DNA from 2 places in the Bradyrhizobium sp. USDA 4516 genome. Region 2 is predicted to be linked to the other one. Evidence: predicted binding sites of a transcription regulator. Region 2 holds the regulator's gene; the other holds the start of a gene.
What was found. Region 2 encodes PhoB, which activates phosphate uptake and scavenging genes when phosphate is short. Its sites were predicted from a motif close to TGTCATNNANCTGTCAT; they were not measured.
Positions count from the first base shown of each region.

Region 1: ACVI1L_RS07480 (esterase-like activity of phytase family protein) is a predicted target of PhoB. The motif match lies at 3,844-3,860, and genes of this name have one in related genera.

Region 1 covers NZ_JBSRXT010000001.1:1,585,475-1,592,358, forward strand. Annotated here, with positions in the region: gene ACVI1L_RS07455 (TonB-dependent hemoglobin/transferrin/lactoferrin family receptor) at 1-499, opposite strand, end outside; gene hemP (hemin uptake protein HemP) at 752-958, shown strand; gene ACVI1L_RS07465 (heme/hemin ABC transporter substrate-binding protein) at 967-1,914, shown strand; gene ACVI1L_RS07470 (FecCD family ABC transporter permease) at 1,911-3,011, shown strand; gene ACVI1L_RS07475 (heme ABC transporter ATP-binding protein) at 3,008-3,799, shown strand; gene ACVI1L_RS07480 (esterase-like activity of phytase family protein) at 3,908-5,260, shown strand; gene ACVI1L_RS07485 (enoyl-CoA hydratase-related protein) at 5,639-6,475, opposite strand; gene ACVI1L_RS07490 (mucoidy inhibitor MuiA family protein) at 6,645-6,884, opposite strand, start outside.
Region 2 covers NZ_JBSRXT010000001.1:2,133,893-2,140,776, reverse strand. Annotated here, with positions in the region: gene pstS (phosphate ABC transporter substrate-binding protein PstS) at 1-159, shown strand, start outside; gene pstC (phosphate ABC transporter permease subunit PstC) at 388-1,377, shown strand; gene pstA (phosphate ABC transporter permease PstA) at 1,382-2,227, shown strand; gene pstB (phosphate ABC transporter ATP-binding protein PstB) at 2,224-3,042, shown strand; gene phoU (phosphate signaling complex protein PhoU) at 3,149-3,865, shown strand; gene phoB (phosphate regulon transcriptional regulator PhoB) at 4,011-4,721, shown strand; gene ACVI1L_RS09960 (GcrA family cell cycle regulator) at 5,017-5,529, opposite strand; gene ACVI1L_RS09955 (aspartate aminotransferase family protein) at 6,017-6,884, shown strand, end outside.

The DNA of each region.
Region 1 (6,884 bases), 550 kb from region 2:
TGTGGCCGGTGCGCTGATAGTTCTGCCGCGCGCCGTCGACGACAACAGCGACACGGCCGAAATCCTGCAAGCCGCGGATGTTGATGACGGTCGCCGGATCGTCGCCGCGCTCCTGAACCGAGACACCGGGCACGTTGTAGAATATGTCCGAGAGCCGGTTCGGCTGCAGGCCCTGGATCTTCTCCAGCGTGACGGAGCTGACCGGCGCCAGCGCATCGATCGCGCGCTCCTCGGTCTTGGAGGCCACCGCCGTGATGGTGTCGAGCGATTGCACCGGCACCGCGCCGATCTGCGCCCGCGCGTTCATCGCCGCCGGCGCCGCCTGAGCTTCGGCCGCCGGCTTCGGCTTCCGCTTGGCCTGCTTCGGCCGCTCGGTCGAAGGACGCGCCGCCGACGGATCGGCGGTCTGCGCGAAGCCGCGTTCCGGCAGTGCTGCCACAAATGAAAATACCGACGCGCCCAAAATCAGGGCGCGCGAAACCCTAGCCCCGTCAGCCATTCTAGCCCCAGCCTGATCATCGCTTTTCTGGTTTGGCTGGCGTGCGCTCTCTGACGAGCGGCTTGCTGGCTACATCGCGATCAAGCCACCGCTTGCATCGCGTGAGGATTGGTTACGAGCCGGCAACAAAACGGTCAAGAATGCGGCGGCGCTGTTTATATCGATTGTAAAGTGCGGCCGTTGGAATGCGCCTTCGCCCGCTTATACAAGCAAACACCATTTGAAAATTTTTCGCAGGCGCAGCACCACAATATGTCCGCAGCTTCCGAAGACAATATCGACGCAGCCGGAAAGCAGACCGAGCCTGCATCCGGCGCGGCCAAAACGCTGATCATGCGCGGTAATCGTCTCGACAGCCGCGACCTGTTCGCTGCGGAGCGCGAGATCATCATCATGCACGGCGAAGAGCATTACCGGTTGCGGCTGACCTCGCAGAACAAGCTGATCCTGACCAAGTGACGGCCCCGATGACAATTTGTCGCACGCTCGCTTTGCTCGCCTTCTCTCTGCTGCCGATCGAAGCCGTGACGGCCGAGGGCATCACCGTGCATGACGCACGCGACCGCGACGTCGTGATCGACAATCCGTCGCGGATCGTCTCGATCGGCGGCGCGATCACCGAGATTCTCTATGCCCTCGGCTTCGAGGACCGCATCGCCGGCGTCGATGCGACCAGCCTCTACCCGCCGGCTGCGCTGCGCGACAAGCCCGACGTCGGCTATATGCGCCAGCTGTCGCCGGAGGGCGTGCTCGGCCTGCACCCGTCGCTGGTGCTCGCGGTGCAGGGCTCCGGGCCGAAGGAGACCATGGACGTGCTGGAAGCGGCCAAGGTGCCGCTGGTGCTGGTGCCCGAGACGTTCTCGGAGGCCGGGCTGGTCGAGAAGATCAGACTGGTGGGCCACGCCATGGGCGCCGATCCGCGCGCCGCCTGCCTGACCACGGCGGTGGAGAGCGATCTCGCGCAACTGCGCGCGCTGCGTGCCAAGGTAACGAAGCCGGTGCGCGTGATGTTCGTGATGTCGCTGTTGAACGGCCGGGCGATGGCGGCGGGCCACAAGACCGCGGCGGACGAGATCATCCGGCTTGCCGGCGGCGTCAACGCCATCGATGGTTACGACGGCTACAAGCCGGTCAATGACGAGGCCATCGTGGCGGCGAAACCGGATGTCGTGCTGTCGATCGATCGCGGCAAGGATTCGCTGACGTCGGATGCCGTGTTCGCGCATCCGGCCTTCGCGCTGACGCCGGTCGCGGCCAACAAGGCCTTCATCTCGATGGAAGGCCTTTATCTGCTCGGCTTCGGACCGCGCACCGCGGCCGCGGCACGCGACCTCTCGGTCAAGCTTTATCCGGCGCTGGCGCCGGAGGCCGACTACTTCAAGCCGGCAGCGCTGACCGCGAATTGCCGGCAATGAGCGTGCTGGCCGAACGCCGCCGGCGTGCGAAACGACGGCGCGCCGGCATGTCGCTGCGGCCGGCCGCGACACTCACCCTGCTCTGCCTGCTTGCGGCGCTCGCAGGCACCGCCCTCGTCGCCCTGACGGTCGGGGCTGCCGGCATTCCAATGGCTCGGCTTCCGGCGGCGCTTGGGCTTTGGGCTGATCGTGTCGCCAACCCGCTGCTCGCACGCGACCAGCTCGTGGTGTGGTCGATCCGCATCCCGCGGATCGCGGCGGCGGCGATGGTCGGCGGCCTCCTTGCCGTATCAGGCTCGATCATGCAGGGCCTGTTCCGCAATCCCCTTGCCGACCCCGCGCTGGTCGGCGTCTCCTCCGGCGGCGCGTTTGCCGCGGCGGCCGCGATCGTGTTCACCGACAGCCATCTCGGCGAAAGCCTGCGCTTCCTGCAACACCAGCTGCTGCCGATCGCGGCCTTTGCCGGCTCGCTGATCACGACCGTCGTGCTTTACGGCATCGCCAGCCGCGGCGGCCGGACATCGATTGCGATCTTCCTGCTGGCCGGGCTCGCGATCGCCGCGATCGCCAATGCCGGCATCGGCCTTCTGGTGTTCGTCGCCGACGACCGCCAGCTTCGCGACATCACCTTCTGGCTGCTCGGCTCGCTCAGCGGCGCGACCTGGAGCAAGCTCACGGCGCTGGCGCCGGTGCTGGCGGTCGCGCTGGCCGCCTGCCTCTCGATCGCGCGCGGGCTCGACGTGCTGGTGCTCGGCGAGGCGGAGGCGTTCCACAGCGGCGTCGACGTCGAACGGCTGAAGCGGATCTCGATCGTGCTGGTGTCGGCGATGACCGGGGTCGCGGTCTCGGTCTGCGGCGTGGTCGGTTTCGTCGGCATCGTGGTGCCGCATCTGTTGCGGCTGGTGATCGGGCCCGCGCATCGGCTGCTGCTGCCGGCCTCCGCGCTGCTCGGCGCCATCCTCCTGGTCGGCGCCGACACCGTGGCGCGCACCATCGTGGCACCCGCGGAAATGCCGATCGGCATCCTGACGGCAGCGATCGGCGCGCCGTTCTTCCTCGCCATGCTGCTGCGGCAGCGCGGGCTGGTGTCGCTATGACGGCCCTGCTCGAAGCACAGTCGGTATCGATGACGGTCGGCGGCGCGACGCTGGTCGATGCGGTGTCGCTGCAGATCGGTGCCGGCGAGATGGTCGCGATCGTCGGTCCCAACGGCGCCGGCAAATCGACCCTGCTGCGGATGCTGTCGGGCGACCTGCGCCCGTCGCGCGGAGCGATCAGGCTCAGGCAGCGCGACCTGCAGGTTTACGGCCCGCGCGCGCTGGCGCAGCACCGCGCGATGCTGTCGCAGCACGTCAACGTCACCTTCCCGTTCACCGTCGAGGAAATCGTCAGCATGGGCGCCGGCGAAAGCCCGCGCGCGGTGGTCGAGGCGGCGCTCGACGAGGTCGGGCTGGCGCGTTTCCGTTTCAGGCAATTGCCGACGCTGTCGGGCGGCGAGCAGCAGCGGGCGCATTTCGCCCGCGTGCTGGTGCAGCTCGCCTGCGGCGAAGCGCTGCATGGACCGGGACTGTTGCTGCTGGACGAGCCGACCTCGAGCCTCGATCTGCGGCACCAGATCGACCTGGTCGAAACGGCCCGGCGGCGCGCCGCCCGCGGCACCGCGGTGATCGCGATCCTGCACGACCTCAACCTCGCGATGCGGTTCGCCGACCGCATCCTGCTGCTGCACCGCGGCCGGCTTGCCGTCGACGGCGACCGTACGGCGGCGATGAAGGCCGAGACGCTGCGCGAGATCTTCGAGATCGACGCTGCGATCGCCTATACCGGAAACGGCGTGCCGTTCCTGCTGCCGCAGACGATGCAGCCGGCGGGCAAGGCGACGTAACGCCGCAAGCCTTATCCCGCCGCAACATCCGCGGTTCACAAAACTGTCAGCCGGCTGTAACAGGCGGCTCGGAGAACACCGCATCGTTTATCCTTTGGGAGATCAACCATGCGCCTGTCCCTGCTCTGCTCCGTCGCCTCGATCCTGCTCGCCACATCGGCATTCGCGCAGGGTGAGGGCGAATTCCCGGCGACGCTGGCGGGACACGCCGTGATGCCGGCGGAGAGCTTCATCGACGCGCCCGCCGACGCCCCTGATGATCTGAAGACCTCGGGCAAATACACCACCGGCAAGCGCGTCGACGCCATCGGCGCCGTGATGGGCAAATCGTACGAGCGGCCGACCGGCGTGTCGCTGCCGTTCAAGGGCCAGCCGCTGCAGGGCCATTCCGGCATCAAGGTGATGCCCGACGGCTCGTTCTGGGTGATCACCGACAACGGCATGGGCTCGCGCTACAACTCGGCGGACTCGATGCTGTACCTGAACCGGCACAAGATCGACTGGGCGAGCGGCAAGATCGAGCGTCAGGAGACGGTGTTCCTGCACGATCCCGACAGGAAGGTGCCGTTCCGCATCGTCCACGAGGACACCGCCAAGCGCTATTTGACCGGTGCCGATTTCGACACCGAAGGCTTCCAGATCATCAACGACATTTTCTGGATCGGCGATGAATTCGGGCCCTACATCCTCAAGGCCGACAAGACCGGCAAGATCCTCGCCGTGTTCGAGACCGTCGCCGACGGCAAGCCGGTGCGCTCGCCGGATCACTGGGCGGTGCAGTCGCCCGGCGCGCCCGGCGCCAGCTACACCAACGTCAACCTGCGCCGCTCCAAGGGCTATGAAGGTTTTGCTTCCTCCAAGGACGGCAAGTTCCTTTACGGCCTGCTCGAGGGGCCTCTGTGGGATGCCGACAAGAAGGATTCGGAGAAGGTCGACGGCAAGGAGGCCTCACGCATCCTGGAATTCGACGTCGCGGCGGAGAAGTTCACCGGACGCACCTGGCAGTATGTGTTCGAGCAGAACGGCAATGCGATCGGCGACTTCAACATGATCGATCCGGCCCAGGGCCTCGTGATCGAGCGCGACAATGGCGAAGGCACCGCCGACAAGGCCTGCCCGCAAGGCCAGCGCGGCGAGAACTGTTTTCCTGATCTCGCCAAGTTCAAGCGCGTCTACAAGATCGAGCTGTCCGATGCCAATGTCGGCAAGCCGGTGCGCAAGATCGCCTATATCGAGCTGATGAAGATTCGCGATCCGAACAAAAAGGCGCGCAAGCCGCTCAACGACGGCGTCTACACCTTCCCGTTCTTCACCATCGAGAACGTCGACCGGGTCGACGAGACCCACATCATCGTCGGCAACGACAACAACCTGCCGTTCTCCTCGAGCCGCGACCCGAACAAGGCCGATGACGACGAGTTCGTGCTGCTCGAGGTCGGCGAGTTCCTGAAGGCGAAGTGAGGCGGCGCTCGCCACGCACAACAGTGTCGTCGCCCGGCTCGACCGGGCGCCCCAGTATTCCAGAGGCGCCCGAGCTCAACGGACAAGCCGCGGCGTACTGGATGCCCCGCTCAAGGCGGGGCATGACAACGAATATGCGGATAGCGTGATGCTCATCCCGGCACGACGGCCATTCCGTCATCCCCGCGCAAAGGCTACGCCTTTGTCGCTGGAGGTGCGAGCCTTGCGACGCAATTGCGCCGCTGGGCGAGCCTCGAAGGATGCACGGCCCCCGATGCAGCCGCGCGGAGACAGCCGGGCCGCCGCCCCTCGAGACGGCCGCTTTGCGGCCTCCTCAGGGTGACGGCGATACAGCTCAGCGCGCGGCTTGCGTGATCCTCACTCCTTCTTCGTCCGGTAATCTCCGAACGTCGTGTCGCGCTGGTCGAGCTGGGCCTTCACGCTGCCGCCGTCGCGGCGGAAGCCCGCCATGTAGGCCTTGCTGGCCTCGGTCGTGAAGGCCAGCGCCTGGATCTCGGTGCCGGCCCGCATCGCGGCGCGGGCACCCATGATTTCCATCGCGCGGTGGACGCTACGCTTGTTGAGCTGCTGCAGCTCGATCGGCACCTTCGCCGCGCGCTCGGCGAAATCCAGCGTCTTCGCCTCCAGTTCGGTGAGCGGAAACGACCGGGTCGCATAGCCCCATTCGGCGGCCTCGCGGCCGGACATCGCGTCGCCCGTCAGCATCAATTCCATCGCGCGTCGCATGCCGACCAGCCACGGGTGATACTGCATGTCGGGCGGGCTCATCAGCCGCACCGGCGGATAGCCGATCTGGGCGTCGTCGGCGACATAAACCACGTCGCAAGCGGTCGCGAGCTCGGTGCCGCCGGCGAGGCAATAGCCGTGCACCTGCGCGATCACGGGCTTTGCGAGATCCCAGATCGAGAACCAGCCCTCGACGACATGGCGCGACCATTGGCCGGGCCCGGATGCCGAGTGATAGGGCTGGTCGACGCGATTGTCGGCGGAGAGATCGTAGCCCGCCGAGAAGCAGGGTCCGGCGCCGCGCAGGATCGAGATCGAAATTTCGGGATCGCGGTCGGCCTGCTCCAGCACCTCGAAGATCTCGCCGCGCAGGCGATTGTTCAGCGCGTTGCGCTTCTCGGGGCGGTTCAGCGTGATGCGGCGGACGCGCGGACGCGGATCATCGACGATGATGTGCTGGTAGCTCATGGATCCTCCCGATCTCAGGCTTTGTTGCCTTTGGCAAAGTGATGCCCGAGATCGGCAGGGTTGTCATCGGCAGATGACGCAGGTCCTCATAGCGTTTTCAAGCGAAGTGGGTTCCGGTTCGCGTGAAGAAAACGCGTCAAGCAACAACGCTAGAGCCCCGGCACGGGCTCTAGCCCGCCGGCACCATCACGACGCCCTTGTCCTTGGGCCAGCGCATTCGCCAGGCGAAATTGATGTCCCTGATATCACCGGCCTTGGCCTCGAACGCCCATTCCAGCACGCCGCGCTTGTCGCGCAGATTGGTGGTCGTGGCAGGCGTCGACGACGGCAGCATCTCCACCACGATATCGTCGTTCTCGCTGACTGGGAGCTGATCCTGGACCGCGACCTTGATCGGGAAGTCGTGGCC
Region 2 (6,884 bases):
GACTCGACCGACAAGGCGGCCTCGCAGGAAGCGCTCAAGTTCTTCAAGTACGCCTTCGAGAAGGGCGACAAGGCGGCCGAAGAGCTCGACTACATCCCGATGCCGGACTCGGTCGTCAAGCTGATCGAGAAGACCTGGTCGTCGGACATCAAGAGCTAAGTCCGACGCTGCGACAGGGCCTGTGCCGACTCGATCGCGGCACAGGTTGAGCGACCAAGACCCGGTCTCCATCACCGCGGCAACAAGCGCGCGATCGAGGCCGGGTTCGCGCCTCAAGGGGCGTGGCTGGAACGACGACGCCCGGCCAAATGCGTCAGTGAAGATCGCTTCGGGGCGTAGCGGTTTGCGTGGCTTTTGCATACTAAAGAGGGGATTGGCGTGGCAGACATGGCTGTTCAGAGCGATGTGATGGAAGCCGCGGGACCTTACGATCGCGCCAAGGCCCTCAGCGCCTTCAAGCTCGGTGACCTCACCTTCTATTGGATCACCCGTATCTCGGCGATTTCGGTTCTGTTGATCCTCGGCGGCATCATCCTGTCGCTGATCGTCGGCGCCTGGCCGGCGATGAAGGAATACGGCTTCGCCTTCCTCTGGACGCAGCGCTGGGCGCCCTCGGCCGATCCGCCGGTGCTCGGCGCGCTCGGCCCGATCTACGGCACGCTGATCACTTCGGTCATCGCGATGCTGATCGCCATTCCGGTCGGCATCGGTATCGCCGTGTTCCTCACCGAGCTCTGCCCGCAAATGCTGCGCCGCCCGATCGGCATCGCGATCGAGCTGCTCGCCGGCATCCCCTCGATCATCTACGGCATGTGGGGCTTCTTCGTCCTCGGCCCGTTCCTGGCCAACACCTTCCAGCCCTTCATGATCCGGATCTTCGAGGGCGTCCCGGTGCTGGGCGCGGTGTTCGCCGGCCCGCCGTCCTATCTCAGCCTGTTCAACGCTGCGCTGATCCTTGCGATCATGGTGCTGCCCTTCATCACCGCGATCTCGGTCGACGTGTTCAAGACCGTGCCGCCGGTGCTGAAGGAGGCCGCCTACGGCATGGGCTGCACTACTTGGGAAGTCGTTCGCAGCGTCGTGATCCCCTACACCCGCGTCGGCGTGATCGGCGGCATCATGCTGGCGCTCGGCCGCGCCCTCGGCGAGACCATGGCGGTGACCTTCATCATCGGCAACTCGTTCCGGATCTCGTCGTCGATCTTCGCGCCGGGCACCACGATCTCGGCGGCGATCGCCAGCGAATTCGCCGAGAGCGACGGCCTGCACCAGTCCGGCCTGATCCTGCTCGGCCTGCTGTTGTTCGTGCTGACCTTCTTCGTGCTCGCCGGCGCGCGGCTGATGCTGATGCGGCTTGAAAAGAAGGCGGGGAAGTAACGCCATGAACCCGATCTACAAATCCCGCCGCCGCAGCGACATCGTCATCCGCGCACTCTGTGTCGGCGCGGCGCTGTTCGGCGTTACCTGGCTGGCGCTGATCCTGATCACGCTGCTCTATAACGGCCTTGCCGGCCTCAGCGTGCAGCTGTTCACCCAGAACACGCCGCCGCCCGGCTCGACCGAAGGCGGCTTGCTCAACGCCATCGTCGGCTCGGTCATCATGACCGTGATCGGCGTCGGCATCGGCGCGCCGCTTGGCCTGTTCGCCGGCACCTACCTCGCCGAATACGGCAAGCACGACAAGCTGACCTCGGTGATCCGCTTCATCAACGACATCCTGCTCAGCGCGCCCTCGATCATCATCGGCCTGTTCATCTATGGTGCGGTGGTGGTGCCGATGCGCGGCTTCTCGGCGATCGCAGGCAGCCTTGCGCTCGCGGTGATCGTGATCCCGGTCGTGCTGCGCACCACCGAGGACATGCTGCTCTTGGTGCCCAATCCGCTGCGCGAGGCCGCCTCCGCGCTCGGCCTGCCGCGTTCGCTGGTGATCAAGCGGATCGCTTATCGTGCCGCGCGATCGGGTCTGATCACCGGTGTGCTGCTGGCGACCGCCCGCGTCGCCGGCGAGACCGCGCCGCTGCTGTTCACCGCGCTGTCGAACCAGTTCTTCAGCCTGGATCTGACCAAGACGATGGCCAACCTGCCAGTGACCATCAACAACTTCGTGCAGAGCCCCTACGCCTACTGGAAAGAGCTGGCGTGGAGCGGCGCGCTGCTCATCACATTCACCGTGCTCGCGTTGAATATCGGCGCGCGTATCCTTGGTGCCGAAAGGGCCGCAAAATGACCGAGCTTTCCGTCTCCACGACTGCCGCAGGCCACATTCCCCAGGTTCCGCTGCCGGAAGCGCCGCCGAAAGTCACGGTGCGCAACCTCAACTTCTATTACGGCGAGCACCACGCGCTGAAGAACATCAACCTGACGCTCGGCACCAACCGCGTCACGGCGTTCATCGGCCCGTCCGGCTGCGGCAAGTCGACCCTGCTGCGCATTTTCAACCGGATGTACGACCTGTATCCGGGTCAGCGCGCGGTCGGCCAGCTGATGCTGGACCAGACCAACATTCTCGACCCCAAGCTCGACCTCAACTTGCTGCGCGCGCGGGTCGGCATGGTGTTCCAGAAGCCGACGCCGTTCCCGATGACGATCTACGAGAACATCGCCTTCGGCATCCGCCTCTATGAGAAGATCTCGAAGTCCGAGATGGACGACCGGGTCGAGAAGGCGCTGCGCGGCGGCGCGCTGTGGAACGAGGTCAAGGACAAGCTGAACGCCTCCGGCCTGTCGCTCTCCGGCGGCCAGCAGCAGCGCCTGTGCATCGCGCGCACCGTGGCGGTGCGCCCCGAGGTGATCCTGTTCGACGAGCCGTGCTCGGCGCTCGACCCGATCTCGACCGCCAAGGTCGAGGAGCTGATCCAGGAACTCTCCGAGGACTACACGATCGCGATCGTCACCCACAACATGCAGCAGGCGGCGCGCGTCTCCGACAAGACCGCCTTCATGTATCTCGGCGAGCTGATCGAGTTCGACGACACCAACAAGATCTTCACCTCACCGAGCGATCGGCGCACCCAGGACTACATCACCGGCCGGTTCGGTTGACCGGCGCATGATCCGGAAAAGTGGAAACCGGTTTTCCGATCAGGTCATGCTAAAATTCAGGACACGAAACCATGATCCCCGGGATCATGGTTGAGGGAGACAAGCGATGGCTTCTGAACATACCGCCAAGGCATTCGACAGCGACCTGCAGGAGTTGACCCGCCTGGTCGCCGAGATGGGCGGCCTGGTCGAACGAATGATTACCGAGTCGGTCGACGCGCTGATCCGTCGCGACGTCGCGCTCGGCAAGCGCGTGGTCGCCGCCGACATCGAGATCGACAATCTACAGCGCAACATCGAAGAGCGCGCGGTGCTGACGATCGCGCGCCGCCAGCCGATGGCGATCGACCTGCGTGAGATCGTCAGCGCGATGCGCGTCGCCACCGATCTCGAGCGGATCGGCGACCTCGCCAAGAACATGGGCAAGCGCGTCGCGGCGCTGGAGAGCGATTTCCAGCCGCTGAAGTTGATCCGCGGCCTCGAGCACATGACCGACCTCGTGCTGTCGCAGGTCAAGTCGGTGCTCGACGCCTATGCCGCGCACGACCTGCCGGCGGCGATGAACGTCTGGAAGGGCGACGAGGAGGTCGATGCGATCTGCACCTCGCTGTTCCGCGAACTGCTCACCTACATGATGGAAGATCCGCGCAACATCTCGTTCTGCATCCATCTGATGTTCTGCGCCAAGAACATCGAGCGGATCGGCGATCACGCCACCAATATCGCCGAGACCGTGTTCTACATGATCGAGGGCCAGCAGATCACCGACAAGCGCCCGAAGGGCGACATGACCACTTTTGCCACCACGGTGCCGGGCAACTGAGGCATGATCGGCAAGCACGGAACCGGCAAGAGCGAAACTGGACGATCCTCGCGACAAATCGTTTCCGCGGGGACTATGCTCAAGGAAGTAAGCGTTTCGGTTTGCGTCCGGGCAACGGATCACCACAGAGAAAGAACTTAAACCGATGAGCGCACGCATTCTGGTAGTCGAAGACGAGGAAGCGCTGACGACGCTATTGCGCTACAATCTCGATGCGGAAGGCTACGATGTCGAGACGGTGGGGCGCGGCGACGATGCGGATACAAGGCTGAAGGAGCGCGTTCCCGACCTCGTGGTGCTGGACTGGATGCTGCCGGGCCTGTCCGGCATCGAACTGTGCCGCCGCCTGCGGGCGCGGCCCGAGACCAAGCAGCTTCCGATCATTATGCTGACCGCGCGCGGCGAGGAAAGCGAGCGCGTGCGCGGGCTTGCCACCGGCGCCGACGATTACATCGTCAAGCCGTTCTCGGTGCCGGAGCTGCTGGCGCGGGTGAAGGGCCTCTTGCGCCGCGCCAGCCCGGAGCGGCTTGCGACCGTGCTGACCTACGGCGACATCGAGCTCGACCGCGAGAAGCGCCGCGTGGCGCGCTCGGGCCGTCCGATCGATCTCGGGCCGACCGAGTATCGCCTGCTCGAATTCTTCCTCGAGCATCCCGGCCGCGTGTTCAGCCGCGAGCAATTGCTCGACAGCGTCTGGGGCCGCGACATCTACATCGATGAGCGCACCGTCGACGTGCATATCGGCCGCCTGCGCAAGCTGCTCAATCCGGGCCGCGAGCAGGATCCGATCCGCACTGTGCGCGGCGCCGGCTACGCGCTCGACGACCGCTTTGCCAAGGCCGAGCCGCAGCCGTAACGGCCATGCGGCATTCATAAACCGCAACACGGCGTCGTCCCGGCGAAAGCCGGGACCCATACGCCGCGGCCAGCGCAATCGGCACGCGGCCAGACGGCTTTCTAACAACACCCATTCGTGGTTATGGGTCCCGGCCTGCGCCGGGACGAGGCCGGTGATGTAGCGGTAGCCCGGATGGAGCCGACGGGTCGCGCGAACGAGCGCCCCGTTGGCTCCATCCGGGCTGCGTCACACAAAAAAATCCCCGCTTTCGCGGGGATTTGTCTTTGAGGTCTTCCGTCGTTTTCCCGAGTGCTCACTTGATCTGCGGTTTCGCCGACGGCCGGCGGCGATCGGCGGCGGGCTGGTAGGCGACGCGCGAGTGATGCGCGCAATAGGGCAGGCCGCCGAGCGCTTTGCCGCCGCAGAAGAAGAATTCCGGGCTCGAGGGATCGCCGACCGGCCAGTGACAGGTGGCCTCGTTGAGCTCGAGCAGCGACAGCCGCTGGCTCATCGGCACCACATTGTCGTAGGAGATCGGATCGGGCTCCATCTCGGCCTCGAAGGCGTGCGCCAGCGCGGTGTTGCCGCGCGAGACCGGGCGCGCCACCCGCATCATGTGCTGGGCGGGGCGGGCCTTGCGCTGCCGCGGCGCGGCCGTGGAGGGTGCCTTGGCGCGGCCGGAGAGGCCGAGCCGATGCACTTTGCCGATCACGGCGTTTCGCGTCACATTGCCAAGTTCCGCCGCGATCTGGCTGGCCGACAGGCCGGACTCCCAGAGCTTCTTCAGCTGCTCGACGCGATCGTCGGACCAGGTCAATACAGTCATCGCATTCTTCCCTTCGCGTAGCGCCGGCCAATCATTGGAGCGGCGCTGCGAGCCAATCTGGACAAATATCCCTGCGGCCAGAATCCCTTAGCCCTCGCCGGGCACGGTGTTGCGCCCGAACGTTTACGCGAGACACAAAGGCTACTTAGAGGGTCCAGTACCGCCGCACGAGATGTCGTACCCGACAGGCCAAACGCTACAATATGGCGTGACTCTGGCGCAAGAGTCCGCGGTCGTGCGTCCACATGTTCCCACACAGTTAAGCATCGCGATGAGGCTTTTCCACCGCACCGGAATGCTCCGGATTGCGCTCGTTTCGCATTGCAGGAAGGCCACTTCGTGGCGATTGACACTTACCGACCGCAGCATAGAATGCCCGCCACGTGCCGCCCGCAAAGGCGGCCGTTTTGTTTTCCGAAGCTGGCCGTTGCTGCGCTGGCGTCAAGGCGCGCGGCAATTGTCGGCTTAAAAACCGTCAGTGATCGTCATGACCAACGCTGCCACGTCGCATCTGCTCCCCGTCTTCGCCAGGGTCGATCTCGGTTTCGAGCGCGGTGAGGGCGCCTGGCTGATCGCAACCAACGGCGACCGCTATCTCGATTTCACCTCGGGCGTCGCGGTCAACGCGCTCGGGCACGCGCATCCGCATCTCGTCAAGGCGCTGCAGGAACAGGCGACCAAGCTCTGGCACATGTCGAACCTGTTCAAGAGCCCGGACGGCGAGGTGCTTGCCGCGCGGCTGTGCGAGCAGAGCTTTGCCGACTTCGTGTTCTTCTGCAATTCCGGCGCGGAAGCGATGGAGGGCGTGATCAAGCTGGTCCGCCACTATCACTTCTCCAAGGGCCATGGCGAGCGCTACCGCATCATCACCTTCGAGGGCGCCTTCCACGGCCGCACGCTGGGCACGCTGGCGGCGACCGGCTCGGCGAAATATCTCGAGGGCTTCGGCCCGCCGATGGACGGCTTCGACCAGGTGCCGCATGGCGACATCGACGCGGTGAAGAAGGCGATCGGTCCGCACACCGCCGGCATCCTGATCGAGCCGGTGCAGGGCGAGGGCGGCGTGCGCTCGGCGCCACAGGCGTTCTTCAAGGCACTGCGCGCGCTGTGCGACGAGCACGGCCTGCTGCTCGCCTTCGACGAGGTGCAGACCGGCATGGGCCGAACCGGCGAGCTGTTCGCCTACAAGCGCACCGGCGTCACGCCGGACGTGATGTCGCTGGCCAAGGCGCTCGGGGGCGGTTTCCCGATCGGCGCGGTGCTGGCGACCGCGCAGGCCGCGGCCGGCATGGCGCCCGGCTCGCACGGCTCGACCTTCGGCGGCAATCCGCTCGCGGTCGCCGCCGCCAATGCCG